Regions from separate parts of the Streptomyces sp. NPDC002566 genome, predicted to be linked through region 3. Evidence: riboswitches for the same ligand, from Rfam matches in the RefSeq annotation. Region 3 holds a riboswitch; each other region holds the start of a gene.
The links. Region 3 has a riboswitch for cyclic di-AMP ahead of ACFYXA_RS20820 (transglycosylase SLT domain-containing protein). Riboswitches for the same ligand answer to the same signal wherever they lie in the genome.
Positions count from the first base shown of each region.

Region 1: it holds a riboswitch for cyclic di-AMP, as region 3 does, so the genes downstream of both, ACFYXA_RS23760 (transglycosylase family protein) here and ACFYXA_RS20820 (transglycosylase SLT domain-containing protein) in region 3, are expected to answer to the same signal.
Region 2: it holds a riboswitch for cyclic di-AMP, as region 3 does, so the genes downstream of both, ACFYXA_RS24195 (M23 family metallopeptidase) here and ACFYXA_RS20820 (transglycosylase SLT domain-containing protein) in region 3, are expected to answer to the same signal.
Region 4: it holds a riboswitch for cyclic di-AMP, as region 3 does, so the genes downstream of both, ACFYXA_RS03750 (peptidoglycan DD-metalloendopeptidase family protein) here and ACFYXA_RS20820 (transglycosylase SLT domain-containing protein) in region 3, are expected to answer to the same signal.

Region 1 covers NZ_JBIARD010000005.1:486,754-490,938, reverse strand. The annotation lists gene eno (phosphopyruvate hydratase) at 1-735, opposite strand, end outside; gene ACFYXA_RS23760 (transglycosylase family protein) at 1,051-1,761, opposite strand; cyclic di-AMP (ydaO/yuaA leader) riboswitch at 1,765-1,933, opposite strand; gene ACFYXA_RS23755 (transglycosylase family protein) at 2,163-3,224, opposite strand; gene ACFYXA_RS23750 (cytochrome P450) at 3,436-4,185, opposite strand, start outside.
Region 2 covers NZ_JBIARD010000006.1:18,865-23,049, reverse strand. The annotation lists gene ACFYXA_RS24210 (MarR family transcriptional regulator) at 89-610, opposite strand; gene ACFYXA_RS24205 (dihydrofolate reductase family protein) at 661-1,794, shown strand; tRNA gene ACFYXA_RS24200 (tRNA-Met) at 1,894-1,967, shown strand; cyclic di-AMP (ydaO/yuaA leader) riboswitch at 2,320-2,478, shown strand; gene ACFYXA_RS24195 (M23 family metallopeptidase) at 2,486-3,532, shown strand; gene ACFYXA_RS24190 (aldo/keto reductase) at 3,608-4,185, shown strand, end outside.
Region 3 covers NZ_JBIARD010000004.1:795,477-799,661, forward strand. The annotation lists gene ACFYXA_RS20810 (outer membrane lipoprotein carrier protein LolA) at 1-286, opposite strand, end outside; gene ACFYXA_RS20815 (polyprenyl synthetase family protein) at 646-1,656, opposite strand; cyclic di-AMP (ydaO/yuaA leader) riboswitch at 2,298-2,441, shown strand; gene ACFYXA_RS20820 (transglycosylase SLT domain-containing protein) at 2,445-2,915, shown strand; gene ACFYXA_RS20825 (HAD family hydrolase) at 3,032-3,856, opposite strand; gene ACFYXA_RS20830 (GNAT family N-acetyltransferase) at 4,032-4,185, shown strand, end outside.
Region 4 covers NZ_JBIARD010000001.1:872,325-876,509, reverse strand. The annotation lists gene ACFYXA_RS03760 (SGNH/GDSL hydrolase family protein) at 1-7, opposite strand, end outside; gene ACFYXA_RS03755 (DUF6250 domain-containing protein) at 134-856, opposite strand; gene ACFYXA_RS03750 (peptidoglycan DD-metalloendopeptidase family protein) at 1,032-2,045, opposite strand; cyclic di-AMP (ydaO/yuaA leader) riboswitch at 2,050-2,208, opposite strand; gene ACFYXA_RS03745 (alpha-galactosidase) at 2,515-4,185, opposite strand, start outside.

The DNA.
Region 1 (4,185 bases), on a different contig from region 3:
GGCGGCGACGTCGAGCGCCAGGGCGATCTGCTCGCCGGGGGTGTAGCCGGCCTCCTTGACGGCCTCGAGGATGAGGTCGAGGGCGGCACGGTTGGAGTCCAGGTTCGGGGCGAAGCCGCCCTCGTCGCCGAGGCCGGTGCTCAGGCCCTTGCGCTTCAGCACCTTCTTGAGGGTGTGGTAGACCTCGGCGCCCCAGCGCAGGGCCTCGGAGAAGGACTCCGCGCCGATCGGGGCGATCATGAACTCCTGGATGTCCACGTTGGTGTCGGCGTGCGAGCCGCCGTTCAGGATGTTCATCATCGGCACCGGCAGCAGGTGCGCGTTGGGGCCGCCCAGGTAGCGGAACAGCGGCAGGTCGCTGGCCTCGGAGGCGGCGTGGGCGACGGCGAGGGAGACGCCGAGGATGGCGTTGGCGCCGAGGGAGCCCTTGTTGTCGGTGGCGTCCAGGTCGAACATGGCCTGGTCGATCAGGCGCTGCTCGGTGGCGTCGTAGCCGACGAGCTCGGGGCCGATCTGCTCGATGACGGCGAGGACGGCCTTCTCGACACCCTTGCCGAGGTAGCGGTCGGGGTCACCGTCGCGGAGTTCGACGGCCTCGAAGGCGCCGGTGGAAGCGCCGGAGGGGACGGCGGCACGACCCGTGCTGCCGTCGTCGAGGCCGACCTCGACCTCGACCGTGGGGTTGCCTCGGGAGTCCAGGATTTCCCGGGCTACGACGACGTCGATGGACGGCACGAGCATCTCCTTCATGGGATGTGACGCTGGTTCGACTAGAGCCTAACCGCCCCGGGGCCGTCGGCAGCCGACCGACCGTCCCGTGGACAGACAGACGGTACACATTGTTCCCGGCCGGAACAAAGAGGGGTGGCGAGGAAGGCGGGCGAACACCGGGAGAACGCCCGGCGGCGGGAAGAACGAACCCCGCCCCGGTGCGTACGGGGGAGAACGCACCGGGGCGGGGAGCCTGTGGGGACGGGGGCGGCCCTCACGAGGCCCCGGGTGTGCGGGCCTCGCTCGTGAGGACGCTGCGGCTTCGGCCGGAGCCGGGCGTCACTTCAGGTGAAGCTGCTGGCCCGGGTAGATGAGGTTGGCGTCCTCGACGATGTCCTTGTTCAGCTCGAAGAGCTTGGCCCAGCCGCCGGCGACCTTCTGCTTGGTGGCGATGGTGCTCAGGGTGTCGCCCTCGACGACCTTGTACTCGCCGTCGCCCTTCTTGACCTTCTCGCCGGTCGGCGTGGTGACCGTCTTCTGGCTCTTGACGGCCGGACGCTCGGTCGAGCGGGAGGCGCTCTGCTTCTCGGTGGAGCGGCTGCCCGAGTCCGAGGAGCCGGAACCGCTGCCGGAGGAGCCGGAACCGGAGCCGCTGCCGGAGGAGCCGCCGGTGTACGCGGCGCCGGACAGGCCCTTGCCGCAGACCGGCCATGCGCCCTTGCCCTGGCTCGACAGGACCTTCTCGGCGACCTGGATCTGCTGCGACTTGCTCGCCTTGTCGGCGGTGGAGGCGTACTGCGTGCCGCCGTACGCGGACCAGGTGGAGGCGGAGAACTGCAGCCCGCCGTAGTAGCCGTTGCCGGTGTTGATGGACCAGTTGCCGCCCGACTCGCACTGGGCGACGGCGTCCCACTCGGAGGAGGTGGCGGCGGAGGCGTTGCCCGCGGCCATCAGCGGGGCGGCGATGGCGACGCCGGTGACACCGGCCAGCGCGGCGGCACGGGTGGCCTTGGCGGGACGACGGTGCTTGCCCTTGGCGGAAAACAGCATGGTGGATCCCCTCACCGACGCCTACGAGGTGAGCTGTCGGGTTCGGGCCGGTTGGGTTGCCCGGCCACTCCTCCGTCGGAGGCGTGGCTTCACCCCTAGCCGGATCCAGCTGAACCGCTGGGCCCGGCGCTTACCTTGGGTCCCCCGCTCCTGCCCGCGGCGCATGATGCGACGACTGTTCCCGGGCGGCCGTCGGCAGGATTCGGCGTAGCGGCAGCCGGGGCTCGGGTTGCCGAGCGGTCACGACCGTAGGCACGGAACCGACGGAATATCAAAGACGAGAGGGGCCTCTGAGACTCATCCCACACTTTCACCGAAACGGACATTTATGAGCGAAATGTGACGTGAACTCCCCCCGTTTCGGGGGGTTTTCGGCCCTCTTGATCCACTCCTCCGCCGGGTCAGCCGACCACGGTGACCAGGGTCTGACCGGGTGCGATGTCGGCCGGGTCGGCGCCGATGGAGTCCCGGTTGGCGTCGTAGAGGGCGCGCCATCCGCCGTCGACGCCAAGGGAGTCGGCGATGGAGTCCAGGGAGTCGCCGTCGCGGACGGTGTAGGTGCCCGCGGCGCCGAGGGGATTGGCGGCGTGGCGGCCGGAGGAGGGGGTGGTGTCGCCGGCACTCTCCTCCGCGGTGGAGCCGCGGTGGCGTCCGGAGCCGAGGGCGTCGGCGCCGGGCGCCTCGGCGTCGGCGGAGCCCGCGGTGAGGGAGCCGGTGTCGACGAGGCTCCAGGAACCGGCATCCTGACCGGACTTGTCCGACTCGTCCAGTTTCGGGGACTCGGTGGGCGAGCTGTCACCCGCCTGTGCCCCACCGGAGCCGGCCGCGCTGCCCGGCTTCGACGAGCCGTCACCCGCAGGGGAGGGCGATTCGGATGAACTGGACGAAGGGGAGGAAGGAGACGAAGGTGACACGGAGGGCGAAGACTGCGAATCACCCGCACTCTTCTCCGATCCGGCGGAGCCGCTGCCGGACTCCTGGGAGGAGCCCGAGGAACCGGAGCCTCTGGAGAGGTCGGCCAGGCCGGAGGTGATCGAGGAGTCGGACGAGTCGTCCGCGAGGCCGGTGTCCACGTCGCCCGTGGCCGCGTCGGCGGTGAGCCCGGAGGTCAGGCCGCAGGTGCCCCACGCGCCCACACCCTCGCCGGCGAGGACCTTCTGGGCGACGGCGATCTGCTGGTTGCGGCTGGCCAGGTCGGGACGCGAGGCGTAGTCGCTCCCGCCGTACTTGTCCCAGTCCTCCTGACTGAGCGACAGACCGCCGTACTCGCCGCCGCCCTGGTTCGCGCTCCAGGAGCCGCCGCTCTCGCACTCCGCCACCCGGTCCCACACGGTGCCGTCGGCCGCGCTCGCCGCCGAGGCGCCGAGCAGGGGGATGGCGATGGCGGAGCCGGTCACACCGGCCGCGACGATGAGGGCCGGGGCCTGGCGGGGGCGACGGTGACGACCGTTCCCGGTGAGCATGCGAACGCCTTTCTCGAGACAGCAGTGCCCTCGCGGCGAGCGAAAGAGGGTCGCCGCGTTGACGAGTGAACGTATCGGCAGACGATCGCTTGTCACAAGTTAATGCCGCGTAGATCACGTGAAGATCACAGAGTTGAGAATCGGTCACCTTCGTTTCGCAATCCGGTCACACGCCATCAGGTTTGGGAGCCGGCGCGAGGTCTTCGCGGAGTCACCGTTCGACCGGGGTGAACTCCACGGGGAGGGTGCGCAGTCCGCGCATGATGAGGCCGCCGCGCCACCTCAACTCCTCGGGTTCCACGGCCAGTCGGAGGTCGGGGAGACGGGTGAGGAGGGTCGCCAGCGCGGTCTGCCCCTCCAGCCGTGCGAGGGGCGCGCCGAGGCAGTAGTGGATGCCGTGGCCGTAGCCGAGGTGCTGGTTGTCACGGCGGCTCAGGTCGAGGGTGTCGGGTTCGGTGAAGCGTTCCGGATCGCGGTCGGCCGCGGCGAGGACGACGAGGACGGGATCGCCGGCGGCGATGTCCTGGCCGCCGATGCTGAGCGGGCGGGTGGCGAACCGCCAGGTGGCGAGCTCCACCGGGCCGTCGTAGCGCAGGAGTTCCTCCACGCCGTTCTCCAGCAGGGCGCGGTCGCCCGCGGCGAGGGAGTCCTGCAGGCGGTGGCGCTGACCGGGGTGGGTGAGCAGGGCGTAGGTGCCGTTCCCGATCAGGTTCACGGTGGTCTCGAACCCGGCGAACAGGAGGATGAACGCCATGGCGGCGGCCTCGTTCTCGGTGAGGTGCTCGCCGTGGTCGGAGGCGCGGATGAGACCGGAGATGAGGTCCTCGCCGGGGACGGGTTCCGGTGTGAGGGCCTCGCGTTTGCGGTGGATGAGCTCGGCGAGATAGCCGCGCATCTTCTTCACCGACCGCGCGACTCCGCCGCGCGGCCCCCCGCCGTGCCGGATCATCATCCCCGCCCA
Region 2 (4,185 bases), on a different contig from region 3:
TGCGGGGCACGGGTGCGAGCGGCCGGCGTCACTCGTGCCCGGTCGGCCTCACTCGGTCCCGGTCGGTCTCACGCGGTCCCGGCCGGTCTCACTCGTTCCCGGAGCACGGCGACGACCGGCGGCGCCACGGGAGGTCCTCCGGCGCGCCCTCCTCGCCGTCGCCCTGGAGTCCCCGCGTGACCTGCGTGAAGATCTCCTCCAGTTGCCCCACCTGCTCCGGCGTGAGCCGGTCGAACAGGAAGGCCCGGACCGTGTCGACATGGCCGGGCGCCGTGTTCTCCAGGACCGTCATGCCCTCGTCGGTCAGGACCGCGACGCTTCCCCGCCTGTCCCAGCGGCAGTCCTCGCGCCGCAGCAGCCCGTCCTTCTCCAGCCGGGTGACCGCGTACGTCAGCCGGCTGCGGGTGATCTTCAGCCGTTCGGCGAGGTCCGTCATCCGCAGCCGGCGTTCCGGCGACTCGGAGAGGTTCGCGAGGATGGAGTAGTAGAGATGGGGCATGCCGGCCTCCTGCTGGAGCTGCCGGTCGATGGCGTCCTCCAGGAGGAGGTAGCCGGCGACGTAAGCGCGCCAGGCGCGCTGCTCCTCGGGGGTGAGCCAGCGGGTCGTCATGCCACCAGTGTAAGTTTGCTTCAAACTTGAACCAAGGGAGAGGTCGCGCGATGCCGTACCCGTACGTCCTGCTGTCCGCCGCCGTCTCCCTCGACGGCTACCTGGACGACACCGGCCCCGATCGCCTGCTGCTCTCCAGTCCCGCCGACTTCGACCGGGTCGACGAGGTGCGCGCCTCGGTGGACGCCATCCTGGTCGGCGCCGGCACCATCCGCGCGGACAACCCCCGGCTCCTGGTCAACTCCCCGGACCGCAGGGCTGCCCGGGTCGCTTCGGGCCGCCCTGAGTACCCGCTCAAGGTCACGGTCAGCGGCTCCGGCGAGCTGGACCCGGCGGCGAACTTCTGGCGCACGGGCGGCGAGAAGGTCGTCTACACCACCGACGAGGGAGCCGGGCGCGCCCGCTCGCTCGGCATCGCCGCCGACGTCGTCCCGCTCGGCCCCGCCCTGGACTGGCGCCGGCTCCTCGAACACCTGCATGACGTCCGGGGCGTGCGGCGCCTCATGGTCGAGGGCGGCGGGACGATCCACACCCAGCTCCTCCAGCAGGGCCTCGCCGACGAGATCCAGCTCGTCCTGGCTCCCCTCTTCGTGGGCGACGCGGGCGCGCCCCGGCTCTTCGGGCCCGGCGGCTACCAGGGCGGACGGCTGCGGCTGGTCGAGACGCGGCGCATCGAGGACGTCGTCCTCACCCGCTACGAGCCCACCGCGCCCGGCACCGGACCGCTGCCCGTCGCCGCCGACCGGCACTGGCTGGCCCTCGCCTGTGAGCTGGCGGCCGCCTGCCCGCCGTCGCGGACCGCGTTCAGCGTGGGCGCGGTGGTGGTGGCCGCCGACGGGACGGAGCTGGCGCGCGGTCACTCGCGGGAGGCCGGCGACCCGGTCGTCCACGCGGAGGAGGCGGCCCTCGCGAAGATCGACCCCGCGGACCCCCGGCTGGCGACGGCGACCGTGTACAGCAGCCTGGAGCCCTGCGCGCAGCGCTCCTCCCGGCCGGCCCCCTGCGCCCGTCTGATCCTGGACGCGGGCGTCCGCCGTGTGGCGACGGCCTGGCGGGAGCCGGACACCTTCGTCCGCGAGGCCGACGGCAGCGGGCTGCTGGCTTCCGCGGGAGTGGAAGTGCTGGTGCTGCCCGAGTACGAGGAGCGTGCCAGAGTTCCCAACAGCCACCTGACGGCACCCTGAGCGCGCCCCGGTTTCCGGCCCGCCCGGGCCCTGAGCGCCCCTGATCCGGGCGGTGGTCATTCGGGGTCCCGCGCATGGTCTACACTGGTGTCATACCGACGCGGGGTGGAGCAGCTCGGTAGCTCGCTGGGCTCATAACCCAGAGGTCGCAGGTTCAAATCCTGTCCCCGCTACTGAAGGCCGAGGGCCGGAACCCATTGGGTTCCGGCCCTCGGTGCGTCTCCCTCCGGAGGGCTACCCCGTGTACCGCCCGGGAGGGATGACTCCCTTGATCGCCGTCACATAGTGTGACCGCATGAGCGCCCTGCGCATGGCGTCCGGGCGCCCGTCACTTGTGGTGTCCGGTTCAGGAGTGACCCGTAGGGGTGGAGGGGCGGTCAACTCGCCCGTTTTTCACCGCTCATGGGGAGAACGTCCAGGCCAGAAATGTTGTTGATCAAGAAGAACGGCTTGGAAACATGCCCCTGCGTCTATTAACGTTCGATAACGCAGCGCGGTCGTCCCAGCCGACACAAGAGTCGGCTCCGTGCGCACGCGCCGAATCCCGCAAGGGAACCGGGGAACCACCACCATGGGGTGAATCACGCGAAGCCGCCGTATGACAACGGCCGGTTTACGCGCGTAGGAGACCTTCCCGCTCCGAACCCGTCAGCTAACCCGGTAGGCGACGGAAGGAAAGGAGTACGCCCGCGTGGCGTCCAACCGGCCTGCCGCAGAAGCCCCCTCCGTGCCCAGCCAGACGTTCGGCTATGGCAGCTACCGCACCGACGAGGGCCCCTGGGAGGAATGGAACCCCACCGCGGAGTCCGTTCGCCCGGTTCGCGGCCGGCATCGTGTCGCCAAGCAGCGCGGCGGACTCGCCCGTAGCTCCACGGTTCTCGGCGTCGGCGTCATAGCCGCAGTCGGCGGCGCCGGCATGGCCAGCGCCAACACCGGCAAGCCGCCGGTCTCCATCTCCATGCCGGACCTCCCCTCCGTGGGTTCCCTCATCTCCGACGATGACACCCCCCAGGAGAGCGCACCGGCCCTCGCCGCCTTCGGCAGCGTCACCGCCGAGCCGGTGGCCACCGCGACCGCGGACCAGACCGTCGCCGAGAGCACCGCCGACGCCGGCGAGGTGCTCCGCAGCCGGATCATGGCGCAGGCCGAGTCGCAGCAGACCCAGATCGAGGCCAAGGCGGCCGAGGCCGCCAAGGCGGCCGCCGTCAAGGCCCAGGCTGACGCCGCCGCGAAGGCCAAGGAGGAGGCGGAGGCCAAGGCCGCCGCCGCGAAGCAGAAGGCCGCCGAGGAAGCCGCGGAGAAGGCCGAGGCCGCACGCCTGGCCAAGCTCGCCGGCCAGTACACGCTGCCGACCTCCTCGTACACCCTCACCTCGACGTTCGGCGAGGCCGGCGCCTACTGGTCCTCCGGGCACCACACCGGGCTCGACTTCGCCGCCCCCACCGGCACCCTGATCAAGGCCGTGCACAGCGGCACGATCACCTCGGCCGGCTGGGACGGGTCGTACGGGTACAAGACCGAGCTGACCCTGGACGACGGCACCGAGATCTGGTTCGCCCACCAGTCCTCCATCAGCGTCAGCGTCGGCCAGAAGGTCACCACCGGCGAGGTCATCGGCCGCGTCGGCGCCACCGGCAACGTCACCGGCGCCCACCTCCACCTCGAGGTGCACCCCGGCGGCGGCAGCTCCGGCATCGACCCGGCGGCCTGGCTGCGGGACAAGGGACTCAACCCCTGAGGTTGTCCTGACGTTTGCGAACTCTTGGCCGGAGGTGCGGAATGCGCACCTCCGGCCTTCGCGTTGAAGTGAGGCATGACTTCTCTGCGCAAGCTAGGTTCCTCCGACCTCGAGGTCTTCCCGCTGGCCCTCGGGGGCAACGTCTTCGGCTGGACCGCCGACGAGGCGGCCACCTTCGCCGTCCTGGACGCCTACACGGCCGCAGGCGGCAACTTCCTCGACACCGCCGACTCCTACTCCGCCTGGGTCGAGGGCAACAGCGGCGGTGAGTCCGAGACGCTCATCGGCAAGTGGCTCCGTGCGCGCGGCAACCGCGACGACGTCGTCGTCGCGACGAAGGTCAGCCAGCACCCCGACTACCAGGGGCTGACCGCCGCCAACATCAAGGCCGCCGCCGACGCCTCCCTCCGCCGCCTCGGCACCGACCACATCGACCTCTACTACACCCACTTCGACAAGCCCGAGGTCCCCGTCGAGGAGATCGTCGGCGCGCTCGACGAGCTGGTGAAAGCGGGCAAGGTGCGGCACATCGCCGCCTCCAACATCTCGCCCGAGCGACTGCGCGCCTCCCTTGAGTTCTCCGACCGCGAGGGACTCGCCCGGTACGTGGCCCTCCAGCCCCACTACAACCTGGTCTCCCGCGACACCTACGA
Region 3 (4,185 bases):
TCTCCAGTCCGCCCAGGTCGGGCAGGCCGAGGTCGGTGGTGATCTTCACGGTGCCGGACAGCTGCTGGACGTCCGAGGCGGCGATCTTCTGGATGAGCTGCTGGGCGGTGATCTTCGGCAGGTCGGGGTCGCCCGAGTCGGCGAGCGCCGGGACGAGCCCGATCGTCGCCGCCGCGACGCCCACCACGGTGACCGGGACGACGTACCGCACGGCCTTGCGTCGTCCGACGGGCAGGTCGTCGGCCTCCCCGGCGTGCGTGCGGTCGTCGGATGCGAACGGTGCCATGTGTGCCTTACCTCCGTCGTCGGCGGCGGCTGGTCATCTCGGGTGCGACGGTCCCCACCACAAGCCGCCATTCTCACCCGAATCGGTGAGCGGTGGTGATTTCCGTGGTTTCCATATGACCAAACAACCCGCCTCGATACGTCAACCCGAGGGCGCAACTACGCGTACGCCTGCGGTATGACACGGGGGTTGAGCGGGTGGGGGTACCCGTAGGGGGCGGAGGGGGATCTGACGGGGTGAAGGGATTCCCAGGGGGCCGCTCAGGGGCGAAGGGATTCCCAGGGGGGCGCTCAGGGGTGAAGGGATTCCCAGGGGGGTCGCTCAGGGGGTGGAGGCGCGTGCCCTCGAGTGGCGGGGCGTCACCCCGCCCGGTGCACCACCGCGTCGCACAGCTCCAGCAGCGCCCGCTTCGCCTCGCACTCCCGCAGCGGCGCCAGCGCGGCCCGCGCCTCCTTGGCGTACCGCACGGTGTCCGCGCGGGCCTGCTCCAGCGCCGGGTGGGCCCGGAGGGCGGCCAGCGCCTCCGCGTGCCGCGCGTCGTCGCTGAGGTCGGAGTCGAGCAGTTCGCAGAGCGCGATGTCCTCCGGCAGCGACAGCCGCTCCGCGCGCTCCCGCAGCCGCAGCACCGGCAGCGTGGGGATGCCCTCCCGCAGGTCCGTCCCGGGCGTCTTGCCCGACTCGTGCGAGTCCGAGGCGATGTCCAGGACGTCGTCCGCGAGCTGGAAGGCGACCCCGAGCCGCTCCCCGTACTGGGTGAGCACGTCGACGACCGTCTCGTCGGCGCCGGACATCATCGCGCCGAAGCGGCACGCCACCGCGACCAGGGAGCCGGTCTTGCCGCCCAGCACGTCGAGGTAGTGCTCGACCGGGTCCCGGCCGTCCGTCGGACCGGCCGTCTCCAGGATCTGGCCGGTGACCAGCCGTTCGAACGCCTCCGCCTGCACCCGGACCGCCTCGGGCCCGAGGTCGGCGAGGATGTGGGAGGCGCGGGCGAAGAGGAAGTCGCCGGTGAGCACCGCGACCGAGTTGCCCCACCGCGTGTTCGCGCTGGACACCCCGCGCCGCACCTCGGCCTCGTCCATCACGTCGTCGTGGTACAGCGTGGCCAGGTGGGTCAGCTCGACGACCACGGCGGACGGCACGATGCCCGGCGCGTGCCGGTCCCCGAACTGCGCCGACAGCATCACCAGCAGGGGCCGGAACCGCTTCCCGCCCGCCTTCACCAGATGCTGCGCGGCCTCGGTGATGAAGGGGACCGCACTCTTGGTGGCCTCGAACAGGCCTTCCTCGACAGCCGCCAATCCGGCCTGGACATCGGCTTCCAGAGCCTGGTCCCGCACGCTCAGCCCAAACGGCCCGACGACGGTCACGAGGGGTCTCCTGTCTGCTGGTGTCCGCTGGCGCTCACACGGTTTGTCGATAGGTCGCCGACCTCACTCAAGTCAGCGTATCCGGTCATGTTTCGATCACCGATAAGCCCCCACGTCCCCCGGCCCCACGTCGCCCGACCGGGAGGTGCCGCGTCCGGCCCGCGAAGCGCCGGTACCCCGGAAACTCCCCTCCACCCCGCCGACCGACGACGACCCCCGATGTGCCGAATCTCACGACGCCCGCCAAATAAATCGGAACCTGGGCACTAAATCAGACATTCCGCTCCGTTAATTCCATCGGATTCCGCTCACGCCCTTTTAAAAGCGACTTGGAACCCGATGTCCGATTTAGTCGGTCTTGTCATCGCGGGTGAGTTGGCTCACTTCACCGCCGGAGGCGCGGGAATCCGCCAGCCCCTGGATCCCCCACCGCGTCACGCGAGTTGACGCTTGCCGAATGCAAAGGATCAAGCGCCCCATAAACACCAGACCAAGGTCAATAGGGGTTTTCCGTGATTCCGACACTTGTTTCGGACATGTGCTCTCGCATACGTTCCCGGCCAGCCGGACAGACGCCTCATCCTGCCGCCGTCCGGCGACTTCCATCGACGAACCACTCGCGCACGGCAGGAGCGGGGGACTCAGGCAGAACGCCGGACCGGAGTACGTCACGCACGTGCCGGGCCGGCTCGGGGTGAAGTCGTGTCGCCGTGCCCCACGGCGCCGACCGGGCAGCTCTCGCCCGAACCCGACAGCTCACCCCGCAGGCGCCGGAGAGGAACGTCCCCATGTCCGCTGCCGCTCAGCACCGCCGCCGCTTCATCCGCGCCATCGCCGTCGCCTGCGCCGGCGTCGCCGCGCTCGCCCTCCCCGTCGCCGGAGCGAGCACCGCCTCGGCCGCCACCACCGCCGCCCCCGAGACCACGCTCGCCGGCTACCCCAACAACCTGGACGGGTGGATCCGCCAGTCGCTCGCCATCATGGCCGAGAAGAAGATCCCGGGCACCTACCACGGCATCTACCGCAACATCATCCGCGAGTCCTCGGGCAACCCGAACGCCATCAACCTGTGGGACTCCAACGCGGCGAAGGGCACCCCGTCCAAGGGGCTGCTCCAGGTCATCGACCCGACCTTCGCCGCGTACCACGTCGCCGGCACCGCGTACGACCCCTACGACCCGGTCGCCAACATCACCGCCGCCTGCAACTACGCGGCGGCCCGGTACGGCTCCATCGACAACGTCTTCGGCGCGTACTAGACGTACCCGTAGGACCCGGAGACCCGCAGTACCCGGGGCTCCGTAGACACGTAGGACCCGTAGACACGTAGGACCCGTAGCCCCGTAGGACCCGTAGCCCCGCAGGGTCCGTGCGTCTAGGGGAAGAGTCGTTCGAGGACGACGGCCACGCCGTCGTCCTCGTTCGACGCCGTCACCTCGTCGGCCACCGCCTTGAGCTCGGGGTGGGCGTTCGCCATCGCCACGCCGCGCGCCGCCCAGTCGAACATGGGGATGTCGTTGGGCATGTCGCCGAAGGCGAGCGTGTCCTGAGGCCGCAGACCGAGGTGCTCGGCGGCCAGGGCGAGTCCCGTCGCCTTGGTGACGCCGGACGGCTGGAGTTCCACCGTGCCCGGCCCCGACATGGTGACGGTGGCGAGCGAACCCACCACCGAGCGGGCCGTCGCCGCCAACTCGTCGTCGGACAGGGTGGGATGGCGCAGCAGCACCTTGCTGATCGGCTCGCACCACAGGTCCTCGCGCGAGTCGACCCGCAGGGCCGGCAGGGTCGGGTGCGGCATCCGGTAGCCCGGCTCGATGAGGGTCAGCCCGTCGACGCCGTTCTGGTCGACCGCCGCGTACACCTGGCCGACCTCGGCCTCGATCTTGCCCAGGGCCACCTCGGCCAGCTCCCGGTCCAGGGTGACCGACCACAGCAGGCGGTCCGCCGCGATGTCGTACACCTGCGCGCCCTGTCCGCACACCGCGAGCCCCCTGCTCCGCAGGATCCTCAGCAGCGGCCGCACCCGTGGTGCCGGGCGGCCGGTCACCACGAGGTGACGGGCGCCGGCGGCCGCGACCCGTGCGAGCGCGTCGAGCGACCGGTCGGAGAACGTGTCGTCGTCGCGGAGCAGCGTTCCGTCCAGGTCGGTGGCGATGAGGGTGTACGCGGAGCGCGCGGCATATGCGTGAGGTGCGGCCATGACCAGAGAATACGGATCCCGGACACCCTCAACTCACCGCCGATTCAACCGTTCCGCAGGGAGGGAAAGGGCGGTTCTGCACCGGTTGGCAACAACATGGTCCGCTACCTACCGCTCGCACCGTCTGGAGGGGTACCGTCCACAGTGTCCGGGGGGACTTGATCGGGGGGTCAGGTTGAACAGTGGACGTATCCGTGTGCTGGAGCCGGAGGATCTCGGCGAGGGGGAACGGGAGCGGTGGCGCGCGCTGCGCGCGGCGTCGACCGCTCCACGCAACCCCTTCATGGAACCCGAGTTCGCCGACGCAGTGGGGCGCGTGCGCCCGCGCA
Region 4 (4,185 bases), on a different contig from region 3:
CGATCACTGATCTGCTGTCATTCTTCGAATCGTCTGCCACAGCAGTGCATGATTCACCGTCGAATGTGACCTACGCGACCGTAGGCAAGGGTTGACTGGCGGTGAGAAAGGACACCCCTAAAGAATTTGCCAATCAAGGAATAAGGGACCACACGCGGAAGTCGTCGATGCGGAAGTGGCTCCACGTGGTGCGGAACGCGAAGTGCCCGCCGGTGTAGGGCTCGGGGTCGGTGTGGTCGAACACGAGCCGCCCGTTGTTCCACCACTGGACGGTGGAGCCGTCGGACACGATGCGGACGTGGTTCGGCTCGCCCGCGACGAGCAGCGGCTCGGTGTAGTCGTACAGCAGCGGCCGTTCCCCCGGCCGGCCGACGTAACGGCGCATCCGGGTCGTGGTGTTGGAGTTGGCGCCGTAGCCGACGTAGTACGTCGTGAGGTGGTCGTACTCCGCGAGGGCGCCGCCCCTGGGCGTGGCGAAGAGGTCGTCCGGGGAACGGACGTCGACGGCGTTCCAGAAGTTGTTGAGGTCGGAGACGCGGTCGTTGGCCCCGCCGGCGGAGACGGGGGTCGCCGTGTACTGGAGGACGTACGGTCCTTCGAGCCGCTCCCGGTACCAGATCGTCGCGCCGGCGGGCACGTCCACCTCGAGGGTGCCCCGGGAGGCGGTGACCGTGCCGCCGTTCTCCAGTTCCACGGCCCACCGGCACAGGCCGTGCCGGAAGTCGTCGTGGGCGACGAGCCGACGGCACCGGGGCGCGCCGCCTGCGGGGGCGGCGTTCGCGGTGGCCGCGGGGGCGATCGCGGCAAGGGCGGCGCCGGCGGCCAGGGCGCCGAACGCTCTGCGCGAGGTCGTCATGGGGGAACGGCTCCTTCGTGACGCGCGGAGTACGGCGGACAGCGCGGAAAGCGCTTGCCCGCCGACGGGCGGAGCTCACTGTGCCCTCGCCCCGCCACCGCTGTCGACACCCCGGGAGCCCTGCCACGAGACCGCAATACGACGATCACGGACTCGTGGCGGCCACGGGGGCCCGTCAGCCGACGGAGACGCCGCGCGCGCGGAGGTAGGCGACCGGGTCGACGTCGGAGCCGTAGTCCGGCGTGGTGCGGATCTCGAAGTGCAGGTGCGGTCCGGTCACGTTGCCGGTCGAGCCGGAGAGGCCGACCTGCTGGCCGGGGAAGACGCTCTGGCCGGCCGAGACGGAGAGCGCGGAGAGGTGGGCGTACTGGGCGTAGTGGCCGTCGGCGAGCCGGATGACGACCTGGTTGCCGTACGCGCCGCCCCAGCCCGCGGAGACGACCGTGCCCGCGCCGACGGCCTTGAGGGTGGTGCCGGTCGGGACGACGAAGTCGACGCCGGTGTGGTAGCCGCTGGACCACATGCTGCCGGACATCCGGTACGGGGTGCCGACGGACGCGTCGGACACGGGGAGGCGGAAGCCGGAGACGTTGCCGCCGCCGCGGGTGGTCTGGCCGGCCGACGCCTTCGTGGCGGACCGCGAAGAGTGCGACGACTTCGAGGAGTGCGAGGAGTGCGAAGACTTCGAAGAGTGGGAGGACTTCGGGGCGGACGACTTCGAGGAGTGCACCGAGCGCGAGCTCTTCGACGCCGTGTCACCGGAACCGGCGGCGCCCGCGGAACCGGCCGCCGCCCGCTTGCCGATCGACAGCTTCAGACCGGGGTGGATGAGCGAGGGGTCCTCACCGACGGCCTCGCGGTTGTCGGCGTACAGCTTCTGCCAGCCGCCGCGCACGTGCTGCTCGTCCGCGATCCGGGAGAGGTAGTCGCCGGACCGGACCGTGTAGGTCGTGGTGTTCGCCGCGGCCGGGGCCTCGGCCGCGGCGGAGCGCTGCGCGACCGGGACGGTCTGCACGGGCTTGTCCGAGACGGAGGAGACGGACTGGGCCGCCGACTGGGCGGGAGCCGCGTGGGCGCCGGCGGCGCCTATGAGCGGGAGGGCGAGTGCCGCGCCGCCGGTGCCGGCGGCGGCGATGGAACGGCTGAAGCGCGGGGCCTTGGGACGGCGGTGCTTACCCTTCGCGGGCATGGCGGGTTCCTCTCCGGCGCCTGCGAGGTGAGCTGTCGGGTGCGGGCTGGAGATGCCCGGCCGCGCCGGAGCGCGGCTTTACCCCAAGCCTGTTCCGGAGACCGGAACAGGCGGTCGTGCCTGTGGGTCCCCCGCTCCTGCCGTGGACGGGTGAGTGTCTGCGGGTTCCGGTCGGCGGCAGGATTCGGCGTCCGTCCGGATTGGCGTGAAACCTAAGCGACCCGGACACGCGGCGACAAGCGACACGTGCCCCGGTGACGTCCGCGTCGTGATCCGCTGCGCCGCGCTCCCGTCACACTCCGTGCACCAGGTGACGGATTCTGCGGGAAACGCCCATGAAAACTCCACGAATTACGTGAACATGGCTAATGACGCACGGTCACGAATATGACGCTGCTCACGCCGCACCGTTCCAGCGCCCCTTATTCCAGACCGAGTTGAACGAAGAACTCCAATGCGGGTAGAGCGCTCAAATGCGACGCAGACGGACAACCGTCGCATCGAGGTCACCACGCAGTCCCGTGCGCAACCCGTGATGCAACAGCACCGCCCCTCGGTGCACTTCGCCCGTTTCGAGGCATTCGTACGACGCCTTCGGGTCCAGGCCGCGCAACCGCACCGCCGGCGCCGGCTCACCGTAGCGCTGCGCCTGGAGCCAGGCGAGGACGACGCTCTCGTCCCCGCGCACGTACTGCACCGCGCTCAGGCCGCCCTCGGGGGCGCGCAGCCGGTGGAGGTCGCCGTGCTGGACGAGGGGCCGGATCTCCTTGTAGAGATCCACCCAGCGCCGGGCCTCGGCGAGTTCCTCCTCGGTCCACTCGGACAGGTCGCCGCCGACGCCGAGCACTCCCGCCATCGCGCTGACGAACCGGAACCGCAGCGAGCTGACGCGGCCGTTGAGCTGGGTGTTGGGACTGTCGGTGACCCAGGCGGCCATCACCCGCGCGGGATGGATCTGACTGAAGCCGTGCTGGATGGCGAGCCGGTCCAGCGGGTCGGTGTTGTCGGAGGTCCACACCTGGTCGGTACGGCTCATGATCCCGAGGTCGATCCGCCCGCCGCCGCCCGAGCAGGACTCGAAGGCGACACCGGGGTGTGCCTCCCGCAACCGGTCCAACAGGGCGTACAGGCCGCGCACATGGTCCACCCAGAGCCGCTGCGGATACGGGTCGTCCGGCCAGCCGGCGTCGGTGAAGCAGCGGTTGAAGTCCCACTTGACGTAGTCGATCGGCGCACTGGACAGCAGGGTGTCGAGCCGCTGCCAGAGGTACTCACGGACGTCCTCGCGGGCGAGGTTGAGGACCAGTTGGTTGCGCAGTTCCGTCCGCTTGCGGCCCGGCTGGAACTGCACCCAGTCGGGGTGCGCCCGGTACAGGTCGCTGTCCGGGTTGACCATCTCGGGCTCGACCCAGATGCCGAACTGCATGCCGAGCGCGTGCACGTACTCGGCGAGCGGCTTCAGGCCCTTGGGGAAGCGGTCCGGGTTGGGCGTCCAGTCGCCGAGCCCCGCGTGGTCGCCGGTGCGCGCGCCGAACCAGCCGTCGTCGACCACGAACAGCTCGACGCCGACGGCCGCGGCGCGGCGGGCGAGAGTGGCCTGCTGCTCCTCGGAGATGTCGAAGTAGGTGGCCTCCCAGGAGTTGAACAGCACCGGCCGGTCGCGCTCGGCGTCGGGGATCACGTGGGCGCGCTGGTAGGCGTGCCAGGCGCGGCTGGCGCCCCCGAAGCCCTCGTCGGTCCACAGGCCGGCGAAGACGGGCGTGGTGAACTCCTCGCCGGGAGCGAGCAGCAGCAGGCCCGAGTCGTCGTGGCCGGCGCCGCCGGTGATCTGCACGCGCGCGTCGGGCAGTTGGGCGACGGAGATCCGCCAGGACCCGGACCAGCCCAGGGCGCAGCCGTAGACCTCGCCGCGCTCCTCGGTGGCGTCGGCGTCCAGGGCGACCCAGGGCAGGTGCTGGTGGCTGGTGTGGCCGCGGCGGCTGCCGATGACCTTCTCGCCGTAGGTGAGGGGCGCGCGGGTGAGCCGGGACTCCGCGGCCCAGCGGCCGTGCAGCTGGGACAGCCGCCAGCCGTCGCGGTCGGGGAGCGTCCAGACGGCGGAGTCGGCGCGCAGCAGCTCCAGCGGCTCGTCGCCCTGTCC